3 regions of the Litoribacterium kuwaitense genome follow, and region 2 is predicted to be linked to each of the others. Evidence: predicted binding sites of a transcription regulator. Region 2 holds the regulator's gene; each other region holds the start of a gene.
The links. The regulator CtsR, encoded in region 2, represses protease genes until heat stress. The targets are predictions, from matches to a motif close to ATGGTCAATAAAGGTCAAACA.
Positions count from the first base shown of each region.

Region 1: a site for CtsR is predicted at 3,375-3,395, ahead of clpP (ATP-dependent Clp endopeptidase proteolytic subunit ClpP). Genes of this name have one in related genera too.
Region 3: a site for CtsR is predicted at 3,223-3,243, ahead of G4V62_RS05390 (ATP-dependent Clp protease ATP-binding subunit). Genes of this name have one in related genera too.

Region 1 is NZ_JAALFC010000017.1:23,542-29,821, reverse strand. Features, by position in the region: partial or broken gene rapZ (RNase adapter RapZ) at 1-351, shown strand, start outside; gene mgfK (gluconeogenesis morphogenetic factor MgfK) at 352-1,335, shown strand; partial or broken gene whiA (DNA-binding protein WhiA) at 1,357-2,309, shown strand; gene G4V62_RS10290 (HPr family phosphocarrier protein) at 2,416-2,679, shown strand; gene clpP (ATP-dependent Clp endopeptidase proteolytic subunit ClpP) at 2,736-3,317, opposite strand; gene G4V62_RS10280 (hypothetical protein) at 3,669-4,175, shown strand; gene G4V62_RS10275 (hypothetical protein) at 4,198-4,854, shown strand; tRNA gene G4V62_RS10270 (tRNA-Arg) at 5,204-5,279, opposite strand; gene yvfG (protein YvfG) at 5,425-5,640, opposite strand; gene G4V62_RS10260 (glutaredoxin family protein) at 5,894-6,133, shown strand.
Region 2 is NZ_JAALFC010000059.1:6,524-12,803, reverse strand. Features, by position in the region: gene G4V62_RS17890 (MgtC/SapB family protein) at 151-786, shown strand; gene G4V62_RS17885 (CtsR family transcriptional regulator) at 1,018-1,485, shown strand; gene mcsA (protein-arginine kinase activator protein McsA) at 1,499-2,038, shown strand; gene mcsB (protein-arginine kinase McsB) at 2,042-3,115, shown strand; gene clpC (ATP-dependent protease ATP-binding subunit ClpC) at 3,134-5,575, shown strand; gene radA (DNA repair protein RadA) at 5,760-6,280, shown strand, end outside.
Region 3 is NZ_JAALFC010000005.1:113,690-119,969, forward strand. Features, by position in the region: gene G4V62_RS05385 (AEC family transporter) at 33-959, shown strand; gene G4V62_RS05390 (ATP-dependent Clp protease ATP-binding subunit) at 1,026-3,131, opposite strand; gene proC (pyrroline-5-carboxylate reductase) at 3,328-4,170, shown strand; gene G4V62_RS05400 (hypothetical protein) at 4,258-4,500, opposite strand; gene G4V62_RS05405 (EAL domain-containing protein) at 4,556-5,773, opposite strand; gene G4V62_RS05410 (metallophosphoesterase) at 5,846-6,280, shown strand, end outside.

The DNA.
Region 1 (6,280 bases), on a different contig from region 2:
TATGGGGTCCCGATTGATGCGGATCTCGTTTTTGATGTACGCTTCCTGCCAAACCCTCATTATATTGAGCATATGCGGCCAAAAACAGGGATGGATGAGGAAGTGTCTTCGTATGTGCTTAAATGGGCTGAGACACAAACGTTTATTCAAAAACTGACCGACCTCCTTGAATTTATGCTTCCATATTACAAGCGTGAGGGAAAAAGCCAGCTCATTATTGCCATTGGGTGTACCGGAGGAAAGCACCGTTCCGTAACATTGGCTGAATACATGGGAAATCACTTCGATAATGAATACAAGGTTAAGGTTCATCATCGCGATGCCCATAAAACTAAAGCAGGTTTGGTGTAAATGACCGAACTACATCAAAAGCCGCGCATCGTTGCGATTGGGGGAGGTACGGGTCTCTCAGTCATGTTGCGGGGGTTAAAGAATTATGATGTCGATTTAACCGCGATTGTTACAGTGGCCGATGACGGTGGGAGCTCTGGGAAGCTAAGAGATGAGCTCAATATTCCGCCGCCTGGGGATATACGAAATGTCATTGCTGCGATGTCAGAAGTCGAGCCGCTCATCGAAGAATTGTTTCAGCATCGCTTTCAAGGAAGCTCATTATCCGGTCATGCACTCGGAAACTTGCTGCTCGCGGCGATGACCTCGTTGACTGGTGACTTTACGACGGCGATCTCGGAAATGGGAAAAGTGCTAAAAGTAAAAGGAAAGATTTTGCCGGCGTGCAATGAATGCGTCACTTTGCATGCGGTGATGACGGATGGTACAACGGTTTCAGGAGAGTCTTCTATTACAAAGGCGGGCAAACGGATTCACCGTCTTTATTACCATCAGGAAAACGTAACGCCTGTACCAGAAGCGCTCGATGCCATTCACGAAGCCGATTTAATTGTCATCGGTCCGGGCAGTCTATATACGAGTATTATGCCAAACTTAATTGTGCCGGGTATTGCTGAAGCCATCGAGCAAACAACGGCGCAAAAAGTGTATGTATGCAACGTGATGACTCAGCTTGGTGAAACGACAGGCTATAGTGCAGCCGACCATTTAAGAGCGATTTACGATCATTTGGGAAGTCATAGTATCGATACTGTTATCGTGAACGAGGAAATGATCCCTTATGAAACGTTGCGCAAGTATGCAGAAGAAGATGCGGAGCCGGTGCAATTTGACGAAGATCTGCTTTTATCTCTCGGCGTTCAATTAATTAAAGGGAACTTTGTTGAACTTCATAGTGGAGCGGTTCGTCATGATACGGCGCAAATTGCAGGGATTATCAGCCGCTTAGCTGGCCAAGAGGCTAAAGGATTGTACCAAAGGTAAATACAAAAGGGGTGAACGGCTGTGTCATTTGCTGCAATTATAAAAAAAGAACTGACACAGTGGGTTTCAGACCCATGCTGTGAACGGGCCGAGCTATCGGCGTTGATTCGTATGAATGGGTCGATATCGCTTACAAATCAACACATCACTTTAGATGTGCAAACTGAAAATGCGGCGATTGCACGAAGAATTTATACATTGCTGAAGCGCAACTACGATGACATCGAGATGAAGCTGCTCGTGCGAAAAAAGATGCGCTTGAAAAAAAATAACGTTTATATTGTTCGTTTGCAGGAAAAAGCGTCTGAGATTTTACAAGATCTCGGCATTATTGAGCCGCCTTTTTCTTTCCGGCAGCAAATTCCTCGTCATCGCTTAAAAATGAATGTTGTCAGACAGCATACTTACGTGGTGCTTTTCTCGCAGGAGGCTCCGTCAATAACCCGGAAACCTCTTCATACCACTTAGAAGTTTTTTCGCAATATGAATCTCATAATGAGTCATTGCTGCAATTAATGAATGAGTTCTCCTTAAATGCTAAAGCGCTGGAACGGAAAAAGGGCTTTATTGTATACTTAAAAGAGGGAGAAAAAATCTCTAACTTTTTGACATTGATTGGCGCTCATCAAGCGTTATTACATTTTGAAGATGTGCGCATTGTGAGAGACATGAGAAATTCGGTCAATCGTCTTGTCAATTGTGAAACAGCCAATTTGAATAAAACGATTGGGGCAGCCTTGCGTCAAGTAGAAAATATACGTTATATTGAAGAAAGCGTTGGTCTCCAAGCACTTCCAGAAAAGCTTCGCGAAATTGCAGAGTTACGGGTGAAATATCAAGACGTTTCTTTGAAGGAACTTGGCGAGATGACGACGAATGGAACAATTAGTAAGTCAGGAATTAATCATCGCCTAAAAAAGATTGATGATTTTGCTGAAAAGTTGCGTCGAGGTGAATCACCCGAGCAAGTGTAAGCATACACATCTAAGAAATCGGCCGGAGGAAGCAAGCTTTTTTCTTCCGGTTGCATATCACGAAAAAATAAAAGCGCTTTCAAAGATATCGAGGAGGAGAAATGATATGACAGAGAAGCAAGTGACTGTACAGTTGAAAACAGGTTTGCGTGCAAGGCCAGCAGCTATATTTGTTCAAGAGGCGAATCGATTTATTTCAGATATTTATTTACAAAAAGGTTCAAAGAAAGTGAATGCGAAAAGCATCATGGGGCTCATGAGCCTAGCCGTAGGAGCCGATCAAGACATCATCATTTCAGCAGATGGAAGGGATGAGGAGGAAGCAATCAACGCTCTCGCTGCCTTCGTTCAAAGAGAAGAAGTTGCCTAGAACAGAAAGAAAAACAACCAGCGCTCTTATTGGCGCTGGTTGTTTACTTACGTTAATTATTTGCGATTCATGACTTCGTCAATCAAACCATATTGAACTGCGTCTTCGGCAGACATAAAGTTATCACGGTCCGTGTCTCTTTCGATCGTCTCGATCGGTTGCCCCGTACGTTCAGCAAGAATTTTATTTAGGTTTTCACGCATTTTAATAATTCGCTTCGCATGAATTTCAATATCAGAGGCTTGACCTTGTGTGCCTCCAAGCGGCTGGTGAATCATCACTTCACTGTTTGGCAGGGCGAAGCGTTTCCCTTTTGCACCGGCGGCTAGAAGGAAGGCACCCATCGATGCAGCCATTCCCGTACAGATCGTCGATACGTCTGGCTTGATGAATTGCATCGTGTCGTAAATGGCCATGCCCGCAGAAATGGAACCACCTGGAGAGTTAATGTAGAGTGAGATGTCTTTGTCCGGATCTTCTGCTTGCAGGAAAAGGAGCTGGGCAACAATTGAGTTTGCAACATTATCGTCAATGCCGCTGCCGAGCATAATAATACGATCCTTTAACAAGCGTGAGTAAATGTCGTAGGCACGTTCACCACGGTTTGTTTGTTCTATAACGGTTGGGATGAGATTCATGGTTTCATTTCCTCCTTAGTTCAAGTGATATTACTTATGTACACCTATCATACTCATTAGGTCAAAAAAGGTCAAACGATTTGCTTGCTATCCTTTTCACCTATTGTAACATGTATTCTACTTGCGATGCCCTTATTCATTCTTCCCTGCGGCACTTCTTTATAAACAATCTTAATAACTGCGTTTTTGGAGTATGCAAAATAGTCACTGTCGAATGATCTGATGTGTGATAAAGTGAAAAGATCATTTACACCATTGAGGATATATGGTTCGTAAATTATAGATAAGTGCAAAAGGAATTGATTAGGAACTTCTGGGATGGTACAGTTTATTCATAAAAAGGAGTGTTCTATGAAGAATGTATTCAAACTAAAGGTGTTTACTGCTATAGTCTTCGTCGTAGGTCTGCTTTCCGTGACAACCGCTTCTTCAACAGACAATCATGATGTAAGTGAGCGGGATGAGGGCTGGGTTTACGAGCTGGTGACGAAAGATATTGAGCCACACATGTCGCTACAGCATGAGTATAGCAACAATACAAGCGAATCCGGCATCGCAACCTTTCAAGTGACTGATACCTTGTCTACTGAAGCAAACGTGTCCTCTGCAGCTAGTTTTGCTGCAATGGTTAAAGAGGTAGGAGCCGAGCCGTTAATTGAGTTAGGGGAATCGGATCGTACTCGGACTTCGGTACATTTTGTAATCCCAAGCCATTCAACATATTTATTAGAGTATGGTCAAATGATCGTGAAGACAGCAGGCTGGGAAATTCGCTATCAAGATGGGCGTGAAGTTGAAAGAAATCAAGTATATGGAGAATGGACAATTGGAGCAACTGCAGCAAAAGAAAAATTGTAATGACTTTGGGGTGTTCTTCTTTATGAGAAATTTACGAATAGTCGTTCTAGCTTTATTTTTTGCTGGGTGTTCTCCGAGTGAGGAAATTACACTAGACGGTGAGCAGACTAAACAAGAAACATTGAATGAAGATAAAAACACATTGGAGCAAGTGTCTATAAACGATGAACCACGTCGCGAAGTCTCATTGGAAACATCAAAGCCAATAAATAGGGAAACGATCGAAAGCAAGTTGAATGCAACCCATTTTTCATTAGAAAAAATGGCGATCGATATCGATGAAGCGAATCAGATGACAATTCGGTTCGATTATGCATTTGATGAGGCTCTGTTGCAACAATTGAAAGTTGCTAAAAAAGATCTGCATTATGCTTTGGAATACCCACCATTTTTACAGGAGCTGCTTGGCCGTGCGTACAGTCATACAACGGAAGAGATAAATATTTTGGATATAAACCCAGCCGAAATATACACGATGGAATTTACAGAACAAATCCCTACGGAACGAGTTACTGAAGAAACACTTCAAAAAATTCAAAGTCATTTCTCAGGCTATTCATTACAAGTATTAAATAAAGATATGTATGCAATGGCGATTTTTCATGACGTGCATCGTTTTATTAATGTTGATCTAAACACTTCGCTCAAAGTTGAGGTTGAAGCGCTGGAGGAGGATTAAACTTTTTGTTATCGACATTGAAAGCTACACGATCACCTGATATAAGAGCTAATAGTTACTCTGCCACCAACTAAATGACCATCGGCTTTCACAATTTTTATATCGTTTACGATCCCCCGCCTCTTTCAATGCGAATTTCCTAACGTAGCGTACCGCTTCTTGAGATGAAGTTCAACAGATTCAAATGGTTGTGCGTGCAAACAAGAAATAGGAGCATGATTCTTGTTCAAATTACTCGTGAGCAAAATAAATCAATAGTAACCGGATGGTAAGTTAGACTGCAACCCGACAATCGTTCAATAAAAAAAGCCCTTCATCGACAAATTTGCCAATGAAAGACTTTTTATGACGCGCTCGGAGGGATTCGAACCCCCGGCAGACGTGGTACCGGAAACCACCGCTCTATCCAACTGAGCTACGAGCGCATGTTAATTTCAAGACAGCCACTATCATATAAGAAATCTGCTTCCTTGTCAATAGAATTTAAACTATTTCATAATTTTTCAGCGCATTCCCCCTTAGTATATTGTCAGGGGGAAGCTTTTACATGAGCAGCACTGTATTGTATCCTTAGTTGGACTGAAAAAATTGCGTGTACGCTTCGTCTAAGTTTCTCAAGCGGCGCATTATTTCCGAGTTTTTCGTTAGTCGATCTTGCACTAACGTCGACACGACAGAACGATAATATGCGTTGATGGCGTCCTGAGTACGCATCTCATGATGTTTCTCAGCGTGTGCTGTAAAGCTATCGACAAAATAATCGACAGAAAATAGTTGATGATTCACCGTAAACACCTCTTAAACGAAATAAAATATAGGACCTTTTATTAGTATAAAGCAAAATGGATGTAGAGACTATGGTGAACCACTCAAGTCTCTTAGCTTCGCTTAAGGCGGGAGCTTCTCACTTTCACGGCGAAGTAACATGAGTGCTTGACCGAAAGCCAGTTCATTACCCGCCTGCTCATGAGGTATGACTTTACGATTTATTGAGGATGGGGACTTCTTGGCTAAGTTTGTTAAATGAGGAGAGAATAACATGAAAGAGCTCATCTTATATACGCGTCCAGCTTGCGGGCTTTGCGAAGATGCTGAAGCGATGTTGTCAATTCTACAACAAGAGTACGAATTTAAGCTTTCTAAAATCAATATTGAAGACGATGACCGTCTGCTTGAAAAATTTCATTTGGAAATTCCCGTGCTTGTTAGCCATGGACACATCATTGCAAAAGGAAGCATATCTTGGGATGACGTCGAACGTCTTTTGAAAGAACAATAAGCATGAATTCCTATATGGAAACGCTATCAAATTTATAAATATCAGACATTTTGCATGTTTAAGTTGTCGAACTTTGTATGAACTGCTACAATGAGGATGAAACAAGATTTTTTGTTTCTTTCATTTTGCGTCGCCTGGGACGCATTC
Region 2 (6,280 bases):
CAAGAGTTACGCATTTATGATGCGTAGCTTTTTTTTTACATTTTTATATATTTCTATATGTTGCCAACAGGTTGATAGACATGTGAAAAGTAAGTTTTGGCATACACTCATAAAAATAGAAAAGTATGCTTCTATATTGGAGGGAACGTTTTGAGTAATGAATGGTTAAACTTTTTTCAATTGCCCGATGAATTTCCAGTTATGGTTGTTCGTATGCTCATTGCGTTAATTTTAAGTGGGCTTGTCGGCCTGGAAAGAGAGGCGAGCAAAAAATCCGCGGGTTTTCGTACCCATATTTTAGTTGGTATGGGTGCCTGTATGTTAATGCTTTTGTCTTTATTTGGCTTTGAAGGTTTTATGGAAGAATATGATACTCAGGTTCGATATGATCCTTCTCGTATTCCTTCTTATGTGGTCAGTGGAATAGGGTTTTTAGGTGCAGGTACAATTTTAGTCCAAGGTGCTACGATACGAGGTTTAACAACAGCTGCTTCGATATGGGTTGTCGCTGGTCTTGGTTTAACTGTAGGTGCGGGGCTATATACGCTGGCTATTTTAGCTACGCTAATCGTATTATTGAGCTTAATGTTCCTTAATCGTCTTGAGGCCTTCTTTTTAAAGCAAACAGGCGAAGAAACCATTCGGATCCTCGTACCAAAAGAGGATCAGCATTTATCTGATCTGTTACAGATCGTCGAAAGTATGGGGATATTCGAAATGTGCATACGAAAAGTTCAGTCGGCTTTGACCGCGGAGATCGAGCTCGTCTCAAGGAATATCAGCTGACGGTGTTATTCTCTTCTTCAGATCAACACATTCATGCATTAGATGCTGTGTCTACTGTTGAGTCTGTCCATGAAGTATTTTGACAGACGAGTGTTATAAGTATGTAATGAACGGTTAGAATGAAAGATGACAACCAAAGGTTCTTTCTTGCCAACAAGTTCAGCAGCACTGTATAATATGTATAGTCAAAGAAAGTCAAAGTTGATATGATCGATGGAAGGGGGGGTTAGCATGCGAAACATCTCGGACATCATTGAGGAGTATTTAAAGGAAGTTTTTCAGCAAAGTGAGGCTGAAGCTGTAGAAATTAAACGTCATGAAATCGCAGATCGTTTTCAATGTGTTCCCTCTCAAATTAATTATGTGATTAAAACACGTTTTACAGTGGAAAAGGGATATATCGTTGAAAGTAAGCGTGGAGGCGGGGGATACATCCGGATTACGAAAGTCAAGCCAGGCGATCATGCTCGTTTAATTGACCATCTGTTAGATTTGCTTGATCATAAGCCAATTCCTCAAGCGCCTGCAGAACATATGCTGCTTCGATTGTATGAAGAAGGGGCAGTTACGAAGAGAGAAAGTATGATCTTATTAAAGCTCATGGACCGGGCGGTTTTGGATATTCCGATCGAACAACGTGACTCTTTGCGCAGTAGGCTATTATATTCTATTTTAAATACGCTGAAATATAAGATATAGGGGAGGGAGCCTTTTGAAGTGTGACAATTGTCAGCAACGTCCCGCCACCGTACATTTCACGCAGATTGTTAATCAAGAAAAAAGCGTCCAGCACCTTTGCGAAGTGTGTGCGGCCGAAAAAGAAGAGTATTCTCCGATGTCTCAAGCGGGCTACACAATCCAAGATTTATTCTCCGGTATTTTCGGGCAGGCACAAAATGCTTTTTTCCCTCAAGCTAGCCGTACATCTTCAGAACTGAAGGAGCCTATCTGTCCTTCTTGTCAGTTAAGCTTTTCGGAGTTTGTGAAGACAGGAAAATTTGGCTGTAGCACATGCTATAGTACCTTTGGACCTAGATTAGATCCTATATTACGCCGTATCCAGGCAGGAAATGTCGAGCATACAGGAAAGGTTCCAAAGCGTGCCGGAAAAGAATTGAATAGAATAAGAGATCTCCAAAAGCTTAAAACACAAATGCAACGGTTGATTGACCAAGAAGAGTTTGAAAAAGCAGCTGTACTTAGAGATGAAATTCGTTCATTGCAAGAAAAGTTGCAGAAGGGGGAGGAGTGATCCATGTCCCTGGAAAAATTTATTCAGCAAGCACTAAGTCCTTGGGTGCGTCGCGGTGGACCGGAAGACGATATCGTAATGAGTTCCCGCATTCGCTTTGCACGAAATCTACAAAGCTCCCCTTTTCCAACCGTTGCTGATGAAGGAAATTTACAAAAGGTTTTGCGAGAAGCAGAAGCGAAGATTGTACCGAACTCGTTTGGTGATGTTGGTCAATTAGCAATGCTAAAAATGCATGAGCTGAATGAGACTGAAAAGCGAGTGCTCGTTGAAAAGCATTTAATTTCACCTCACTTAGCGAATGCTAGACATTCGGCAGCGGTGCTATTGTCGGATGAAGAAAATGTAAGTTTAATGGTGAACGAAGAAGATCACTTTCGTTTGCAATGCTTATTTCCCGGCCTTCAAGTCGTTGAGGCTTTGTCTGCTGCAAATCAGATGGATGACGTCTTGGAAAAGCATTTAGACTATGCATTTGATGAGCAAAAGGGTTATTTGACGGCTTGTCCGACGAATGTTGGAACGGGCATGCGTGCGTCGGTGATGGTTCATCTTCCTGCATTGGTGATGACTGGTCGCATGAATGCAATTATTTCGGCTGTAAATCAGCTAGGTATTGCCGTTCGTGGCATTTACGGCGAAGGGTCAGAGGCGCAAGGAAGTGTATTTCAAGTTTCCAATCAGTTAACTTTAGGGAGATCCGAACAAGATATTGTTGAAGATTTAACAAGCGTTGTATATGAACTTATCCATAAGGAAAGAGAAATTCGTCATGCGCTGTTAGAGTCTTCCAGAGTGGAGTTAGAAGATCGAATTTGGCGTTCGTATGGAATTTTAGCAAATAGCAGAATCATTCAAAGCAAAGAAGCAGCAAATTGTTTGTCCGATGTTAGACTTGGTATTGATTTCTCCTTTATTCAAGGGGTTTCACAAAGTATTCTAAGTGAAATTATGATATTAATGCAGCCAGGATTTCTTCAACAATACGCGGGAAAGGCACTGGCACCTAAAGAGCGAGACATCCGAAGAGCTGCTTTAATTCGCGAACGTTTGACGCTGGAATCGAAATCAAATTAGATCTGGGAGGTAGCCTATATGATGTTTGGACGATTTACAGAAAGGGCACAAAAGGTGCTCGCCCTTGCTCAAGAAGAAGCAGTTAGACTTGGCCATAACAATATCGGTACAGAACATATTTTATTAGGTCTTGTTCGTGAGGGGGAAGGTATTGCAGCGAAGGCACTAGCAGCCTTAGGCTTGAGCCCGGAAAAAATTCAAAAAGAAGTAGAAGCTTTAATTGGCGTAGGCAAGGACACCTCACAGACAATTCACTATACACCACGTGCTAAAAAAGTGATTGAGCTTTCGATGGACGAAGCACGTAAGCTTGGTCATTCATATGTCGGTACCGAGCATATTCTACTTGGACTTATTCGAGAAGGAGAAGGTGTGGCTGCACGAGTGCTGAATAACTTAGGTGTCAGCTTGAATAAGGCGAGGCAGCAAGTTTTACAATTACTCGGAAGCAATGAGAGTGGAGGATCGACGCAAAGTGGTGCAGCAGCGAGTGCCAATACACCAACGTTGGATAGCTTGGCACGCGACCTCACTTCAATTGCCAGAGAAGACCACCTGGACCCAGTAATTGGGCGTAGTAAAGAAATTCAACGTGTTATTGAAGTATTGAGCCGTCGGACAAAAAATAATCCTGTGCTCATCGGTGAGCCTGGTGTAGGGAAGACCGCGATTGCTGAAGGGTTGGCTCAGCAAATTATTCAAAACGAAGTGCCAGAAATTTTACGGGATAAACGAGTGATGACCCTTGATATGGGGACGGTTGTTGCTGGAACGAAATATCGAGGCGAATTTGAAGATCGTTTGAAAAAAGTGATGGAAGAGATTCGTCAGGCGGGAAATATCATTCTGTTTATTGATGAGCTTCATACGCTGATCGGTGCAGGAGGAGCAGAAGGTGCCATCGATGCGTCTAATATTCTTAAACCTTCGTTAGCCCGTGGTGAGCTCCAATGTATTGGGGCAACAACCTTAGACGAGTATCGCAAATACATTGAAAAAGATGCGGCACTGGAGCGCCGTTTCCAGCCAATTCAAGTGAATGAACCTTCAGCTGAAGAGTCTGTACAAATCCTCCAAGGATTGCGTGATCGTTACGAAGCACACCACAGAGTGAAAATCACCGATGAAGCCATTGGATCAGCTGTGTCATTATCAGATCGATATATTTCAGATCGTTTTTTACCAGATAAAGCAATTGATCTCATCGATGAGGCAGCAGCAAAAGTGCGCTTACGCTCATATACCGCGCCACCAGACATGAAAGAGCTTGAACAGAAATTGGATGCGATTCGTAAAGAAAAAGACGCCGCTGTCCAAAGCCAAGAGTTCGAAAAAGCAGCCTCCTTACGTGACACTGAGCAGCGACTTCGTGAAGAGCTTGAAGGATCGAAAAAATCTTGGAAAGAAAAACAAGGACAGGAAAACACTGAAGTCACTACTGAAGACATTGCCCTTGTCGTATCGAGTTGGACTGGGGTGCCAGTATCACAAATGGCACAGGCAGAAACTGAGCGCTTGTTAAACTTAGAAAACATTCTGCATAGCCGCGTCGTAGGGCAAGACGATGCCGTTCAAGCTGTATCAAAAGCAGTTCGTCGTGCCCGTGCCGGTTTAAAAGATCCAAAGCGCCCCATTGGCTCGTTTATTTTCCTTGGTCCGACAGGGGTCGGGAAAACAGAACTCGCCAGAGCCTTGGCAGAATCACTATTTGGTGATGAAGACAACATGATTCGTGTTGATATGTCTGAGTATATGGAAAAACATGCGACGTCAAGGCTTGTCGGATCGCCACCGGGGTATGTTGGTCATGAGGAAGGCGGCCAGTTAACAGAAAAAGTACGCCAGAAGCCTTATTCAGTCATTTTACTCGACGAAATAGAGAAGGCTCATCCAGACGTCTTTAATATTTTGCTTCAAGTGCTAGAGGACGGACGCTTGACGGATTCCAAAGGACGATCTGTCGATTTTCGTAATACGGTTGTCATTATGACATCAAACGTCGGTGCCAGCGAATTAAAGCGCAATGCGTATGTTGGGTTTAATGTTCAAGAAGAAGGCCAAGATTATAAAGAAATGAAAAATAAAGTTTTGGCTGAATTAAAGCGTTCATTCCGCCCAGAGTTTTTAAACCGTATTGACGAGATTATCGTATTCCATTCTCTTAAAAAAGAACATATTAAAGAAATCGTTTCAAAAATGGCGAAGCAGCTTCAAGAACGACTGCGCGAGCAGGATATTGACTTTAAGTTGACGGCGCCAGCGCTTGAGAAAATTGCTGAAGAAGGCATGGACCTCGAGTATGGGGCACGTCCACTGCGTAGAGCTTTACAACGACAAGTTGAAGATCGGTTGTCTGAAGAGCTCTTAAAAGGAACGATTGCCAAAGGTCAAAAAATTACATTGGGTGTTGAAAAAGGCGAATTTGTCGTTCGTACTGAAAAGCCAACACCGTCCACATGATTATTCAAGGGAAGTCCTTTTCGAGGGCTTCTCTTTTCATTTATACTGAATGTAGCCTCATCAAGCATTTGTATAGACTGATGACCAAGCTTTTTCTTCATTCCCCCACAATCGTTTCCTCCCAAAAATTTCCCCATAACTTAACTTAAAAAAACCAAGGCAAACTAAACTTAGGAGTGATGAAATGGCCAAAAGTAAGAATCAATTTGTCTGCCAGGAATGCGGCTACGTTTCTGCAAAATGGATGGGAAAATGTCCAGCTTGTCAGGCGTGGAATACGTTGAGTGAGTTTAGAGAAGCTAAACAAAGAAGAGGATGGCAAACCGGCTCTTCTAGCGTAACTAAGACAGCAGCGCCAACGTCTATAGCGTCGGTAAAAACTGCTCAGGAACCCCGGTTTTCCGTAGATATGGAAGAAATGAACAGGGTGCTTGGCGGAGGAATTGTACCAGGTTCCCTCGTCTTAATTGGCGGAGACCCAGGCATCGGAAAGTCAACACTACTGCTGCAAATTTCCAATCAAGCGGCAAAGCAAAAGGAAAAGGTTTTGTACGTGTCGGGAGAAGAATCTGAAAAACAAACGAAATTAAGAGCGGATCGCCTGCATATTCATGAAGAAGAGCTATATATTATGTCTGAGACAAATTTATCGGTCATTCTCCAGGCGGCTGAAGCGATGCAGCCGCGGGTGTTAATTATTGATTC
Region 3 (6,280 bases), on a different contig from region 2:
TTGATGTGATATGAAGGAGGCGGCCTAGTCTAATGATGCAGCAGTGGATCACGATATTTTTTGACGTTTTATGTCCTGTCTTTATCCTCGTTTTAATAGGCGTATGGCTTCAAAGAAAGTTTTCTTTAGATATGTATACATTAAGTAAACTCAATATTTACTTTCTTGTTCCAGGTATTATTTTTACGAAGCTTTATGAGACTGCGCTTTCCATCAATATTCTCTTAACGATTGCCGGCTTCACTTTACTGCTTCTCGGCTTACTTTACCTCATTTCCAATGCAATTGCTTATCTATTTCGGTTTTCAAAAAGTATGAGAGTGGCTTTTTCAAATTCAGTGATTTTTTATAATTCCGGTAATTATGGTGTTCCTGTCAATGATCTCGTGTTCAAACAAGACCCTTTTGCGATGTCTATCCAAGTCATCGTGCTTCTCATTCAAAACATTACGACATTTTCGTACGGCATTTTTGCACTTCAATCGAATGATCGTAGCCCATTAAAAGCCTTACTCAGCTATTTGCGCCTGCCTGTGCTCTATGCCATGCTATCTGCTTTAGTGCTCAATATGGCAAATATCCAATTGCCAGATGCCATTTATTTGCCTGCTACATACATATCTGATGCAGTGATTGCGATTGCGTTAATTACACTTGGATGTCAAGTTGCACAGCTTCGTCTGAAGAAAAACCTCTGGAAAGTATACAGCTCTGTGAGCCTTCGCTTGCTTTTAAGCCCTGCTCTAGCCGCAGGAATTCTATTTTTATTTGATGTCCAAGGGGTCACCGCTCAAGCCTTTATGATCTCAGCCGCCATGCCGACGTCGGTCAACAGTGCGATTATCGCTCAGGAATATAAAAATGAACCTGAATTTTCGGCCCAGGCCGTGCTCGCTTCTACGATTTGCTCTGCGCTGACCGTTACTTTAGTGATCTATATCAGTGGGCAAATGTTTTAACTAAGTGTCATCCATAGCAGTAAACTAAAAAAGCGAGCCGAAGTAGGCTCGCTTCTTTTTTTATGATCATGATCGTTGAATAACAAGGTTTTTATTTTCATCAACGTCAACAATGATTTGTTCAATCGCTTCTGCGGTATCCATTAATTCATCGGCGATGGCGTCTTCTACATGCTCTTGGATCGCTCTACGGAGTGGTCGCGCACCAAAGGCTTGATGGTCGCCCAATTCCGCAATCCGCTCACGAGCGGCTTCAGTCACTTCTAGGGAAATGTTCTGTTCTCCAAGAGTATTATTGAGATCGGCAAGCATTAGACCGACGATTTTAACGAGATGCTCTTTTTCTAAAGGTTTAAATTGCACGATGCTATCAAAACGATTGAGAAATTCTGGTTTAAAGAAGTCCCCTAGAGAAGCGAGTAATTGGTTTTCTTTTTCCATTTCTTCGCCTGTTGTAAATCCGAGCGTTCCTTTATTCGCCATTTGTGTACCTGCATTACTTGTCATAATGAGAATGGTGTCTTTAAAGCTTACCGTTCGCCCTTGACTATCCGTCAGGCGACCATCTTCCATAATTTGCAAGAACATATGCTGTACGTCTGGATGTGCCTTCTCAATTTCATCAAGCAAGATAATACTGTAAGGCTGTCTGCGAACTTTTTCGGTGAGTTGACCAGCTTCGTCATGACCGACATATCCGGGTGGTGAACCAATGAGCTTAGACACGGCGTGTTTTTCCATATATTCACTCATATCGAGACGAATAAGTGCATTTTCATCTCCAAACAATTCACGCGCCAGCGTTTTCGACAGTTCGGTTTTCCCTACGCCTGTAGGTCCGACAAACAAGAACGAACCTGAAGGGCGGTGCTTCGACTTTAAGCCTGCTCGTGACCGTCTGACCGTTTTTGCGACCTTTTCGACTGCTTCTTCTTGCCCGATCACTTGCGTGGATAGTCTCTCCATCAAATGCTTCATCTTGTATTGTTCATCTTGCTGCAATTTTGACACAGGAATGCCTGTTTTCTTTTCAATCAACTGTTCAATGAGACCGCGTGTGACGGCAGGCTTTTGTTTTGATGCATTCGTATTTAATTGCTCCAGCAAATTTTTCTCTTCATCGCGTAATTGAGCCGCGCGTTCATAAGCTTCAATCGCTGTCGCTTCCTCTTTTTCTTTACGAACTTGTTCAAGTCTCGCTTCGATGCTGCTTTCATCACGGGCTTCCTCAGACAAGTTCAACACAGAACCAGCTTCATCCATCAGATCAATTGCTTTATCTGGCAAATGACGATCTTGAATATATCGTTTAGACAAAGTGACGCTTGCACGAAGCGCCTCATCTGTATAGGTCACGCCATGATACTGTTCGTAATGAGGCTTTAAGCCATTTAATATTTCAATCGCTGCATTTTCAGTAGGCTCATCCACTTGAACTGGCTGGAAACGACGTTCTAGAGCTGCATCTTTTTCAATCGCTCGATATTCTTTTAACGTCGTCGCTCCAACGAGCTGCATTTTCCCGCGTGCTAATGCTGGTTTCAAAATATTTCCTGCATCCATTTGTGAATCTTGCGTCTGCCCCGCACCAACGAGAAGGTGAATCTCATCGATAAACAAAATGACATCGTCACGAGATTGAACTTCTTCAACAAGCTGTTTCATTCGCTCCTCAAACTGACCACGAATTCCTGTATTCGATACGAGAGAAGCAACATCAAGCAGCATGATTTTTTTGTTTAACAGCTTTGTTGGGACGTTTCGCTGATGGATTTGCAGTGCGAGTCCCTCGGCAATGGCTGTTTTCCCGACACCTGGTTCCCCGATCAGGACAGGGTTATTTTTATTTCTCCGGTTCAGAATTTCGATGACACGTTGAATCTCATCATCACGACCAACGACCGGATCAATTTCGCCACGGTTGGCAAGAACATTTAAATTGGTCGCCATTGACTCAAGGATGCTCTCTTTTCCAGCATCCTGCTGTGTGAAAACGTGACCTCCGCCTCCTTGAGCACCGTTGCCGTTAAATGAATTAGACATGTGAGGCTGCTGCTGTCTTTGTAGTTCAGCCATACACTGATGACATAAATGTAATTGTTGTTCTTGTTGGTTTACTTTAAGTCGAAGATACACAGAAGCAGGACGTTGTTGGCAATTTTGACATTTCATGATCATTTGTCCTCCTTTGATATAGATATAAATTTAGTTCATGTTTATTTTAATGTTTGACTTTGACTTTCTTTGACCTTGACTATATTATACTTTGACCTTTCTTGACTTTCAAGAGATTTACTCGAAATGTTGTTATTTTTTTTAGATCAACGACAATAGAATAGAGAAATGTAAAGAAAGGTTGTTTCGTATGATGAAAAATGAACAGATCGTTTTTCTAGGCGCAGGCTCTATGGCAGAAGCGATTGTTCGAGGAATGCTTTCCCAAGAGATTGTCGAGCAAAATCAAATCACTATAACAAATAAAACGAATGTAGACCGGCTTGAATTCTACAAAAAAACATATGGTGTTTTGACAAGTCAAACCCCAAAAGAAATCATTCCTGATGCTTCCCTTCTCATCTTTGCGATGAAACCAAAAGAAGCAGAAGCTGCTTTTCTACATGTCAAAGATGAATTACGCCAGCATCAGTTAATCCTTTCTGTCATTGCGGGTCTACCGATAAGTACGATGCAGTCTTGGACGTCACCGCAAGCAAAAGCCATTCGCGTGATGCCTAACACGTCATCGGCAATTAGTCTGTCTACGACAGCTTTTTGCTCTAGTCCAAACGTAAGTATTGCTGAAAAAGAGCGCATCGAGACGATCTTATCTAGTATCGGCAGTGTATATGAAATTAAAGAAGAGCAAATGAATCTGTTCACCGGCTTGGCCGGCAGCAGCCCGGCTTACATGTACCAAATCATGGAGTATTTTGAAGCAACCGCCGCAGCACACGGATTTACCCGAGAACAAGGCCGGCAATGGATTGTAGAGATCATGGCAGGTGCTGCCGAAATGGTCAAAGCAACTTCTCTCACCCCTGAACAGCTGCGTAAACAAGTGACTTCTCCGAAAGGAACCACCTATGAAGGTTTATTACGGCTCAAGGAAGGACACGCTGAAGACAGCTTTCGCCAAGCCATTGAATCCTCAGCAAAAAAGTCAGCTGGATTCGAGCAGCAATTTTTAAAGCGGATGAATGAAAAGAACTAAGCCAAACAATCCCTTTTCTACTTGGTTGATTTACCGTTTGTGACATGGCTAAAACCCTCTCTGTTCAATCCAGAGAGGGTTTACTCGTTAATAATCAGCGGGGAGATTGGTTGTCGTAAATAAATAACCAATATAAAAGAGTACAATGGCAGCAGCTACGATGTATACCCAAACAATTGGGTTTTTTAAAATTGGATGTCGTTTCGTTTGCTCTCCCGTCTCACTACTCTTTTTGAAAGACATTGCCTGACCAACACGGGCAGAACCAAACGCCCCGGCGACCAACACAAGCACAGCTATTACGGATAAGGCAAGAATCGCACGGTCCATATAAGCGAACTCCTTCTTTTTTCTTACCTTTCCCTGCAGTTCTTCATTCATACATCTAAACGTGATCATTTTGATCGAATAAATATTCATATGATAAATCCATAAATAGATATAGCTGTTGAGAAATGGGGTAAGAAAAAGTCCGAATGTGCTGTTTTGTTTCGATATCTGAGTAGAGGTCTGACAAGATCCCTTTAGCGCCCATATCCATACGAACGATGTTTTCTAAAAAATACGGCCTCCATCCCCAGTTCTTTCCATTATATTCTTTTTGTAATTCCCACACAGCCTCTTTTTTCACCAAGTTTGCCGAACGTTGAAAACCATCGCGGTCACAAACGTAAAGCCTGAAGCTTTCGTTTTGAAAATCAGCAGCTACATGTGTCAGCCATTCATCATAACACTGATGCGCTTTTTGTCGTTCAAGCGTTTCTGCCATTTTTCGTTGTAGTTGCTTTTCTATATCCATCCGCTTCATAATCTTCTTTTTTTCATGATTAATAAAGCGACTAAAAGTCTGTTTCAGCGCCTCATCTTGAGACGTTGCAGGAGTGATGAATGAACTTGGTCGATCTAAAAAATTTCCCTGGTAATATTGGCCGCCATTTCGCCAAGCGTATTGCAATTGAAATTCTGTTTCAATCTCTTGATAAATCATCACGGCACCGATTTTTCGTGCGAGGTGTGTCAAAGATTGCAACACATCATCATAAGATTGGGGTTTTGTCTGATCAAGCATAGGCCTTAGGTTCACCTTCACATAATGCGGAGACAATAACCCAATGACATCTAAGTTTGTTTCCTTCACGCCAATACGATCAAGCGAAATTTTCATCCCATATGTTTTCAAATACGTGATAAAATGGTGCAGATGCTCTAAATCGCCTTGGAACGTATGCACACATATTTCGATGACGACAGATTCAAGGGGTAAAGAGAATTCACGTTCAAATGTTAAAAATAGATCAATGAACTCTTCCCCATGCGCCAATAAGACATCTGGATGAGCATTTAAAAACAGTTTTTCAATGCCAGCAGAATTCATAAATAATTCAATCGCTTGCTTATAAATATGAGCGTCTAGTTCAAAGCGATACTCTTCTGGCACATTTGCATCATGAAAGAAAGCACCAAGACCTATAGCTTTTTCGTCTACAACGAATCGACCGTACACTTCACAAGCATTCATCTGCCAATCATCAGCAGAGAACACACCTTGAAAATACGGACGAACATTCGCTTTTTGCGTTAAAATATCAAGTGGATCCATCATTTTGAAGCCTCCTTCATTAAAACACAACTTTGATGGAGCAAGAAATCAACACAATGAAGGGGAGAACGTCGAATGACTAAACAAAATATGACTCGGCGCTCATTTTTAAAGCGACTTCTCGGCTGGTTTACAGGCACTATTGCGACAATAGCCGGCGGTTACAGCTATGCCACTTACATTGAACCTCATTGGCTCGAAACAAAGCGGTTAACTCTTTCTTTCCCAACACTTCCCACCGCCTTTCACCAACTAAAAGTGGTTGTATTTAGCGATACACATATAGGGCACCATTACGATGCTAACCAATTCGAAAAGCTGATCAATGCAATGAATAAAGAAAAGGCGGATCTCATCATCTTTGCTGGTGACCTTCTCGATCGACCCATGTCTTATCAAGATCCAGAACGACTTATAGCTATTCTCACTAAATTAAGAGCCCGATTCGGAAAATTTGCCGTATACGGAAACCATGACCACGGCGATTACGGAACGGATTTATACCGTACG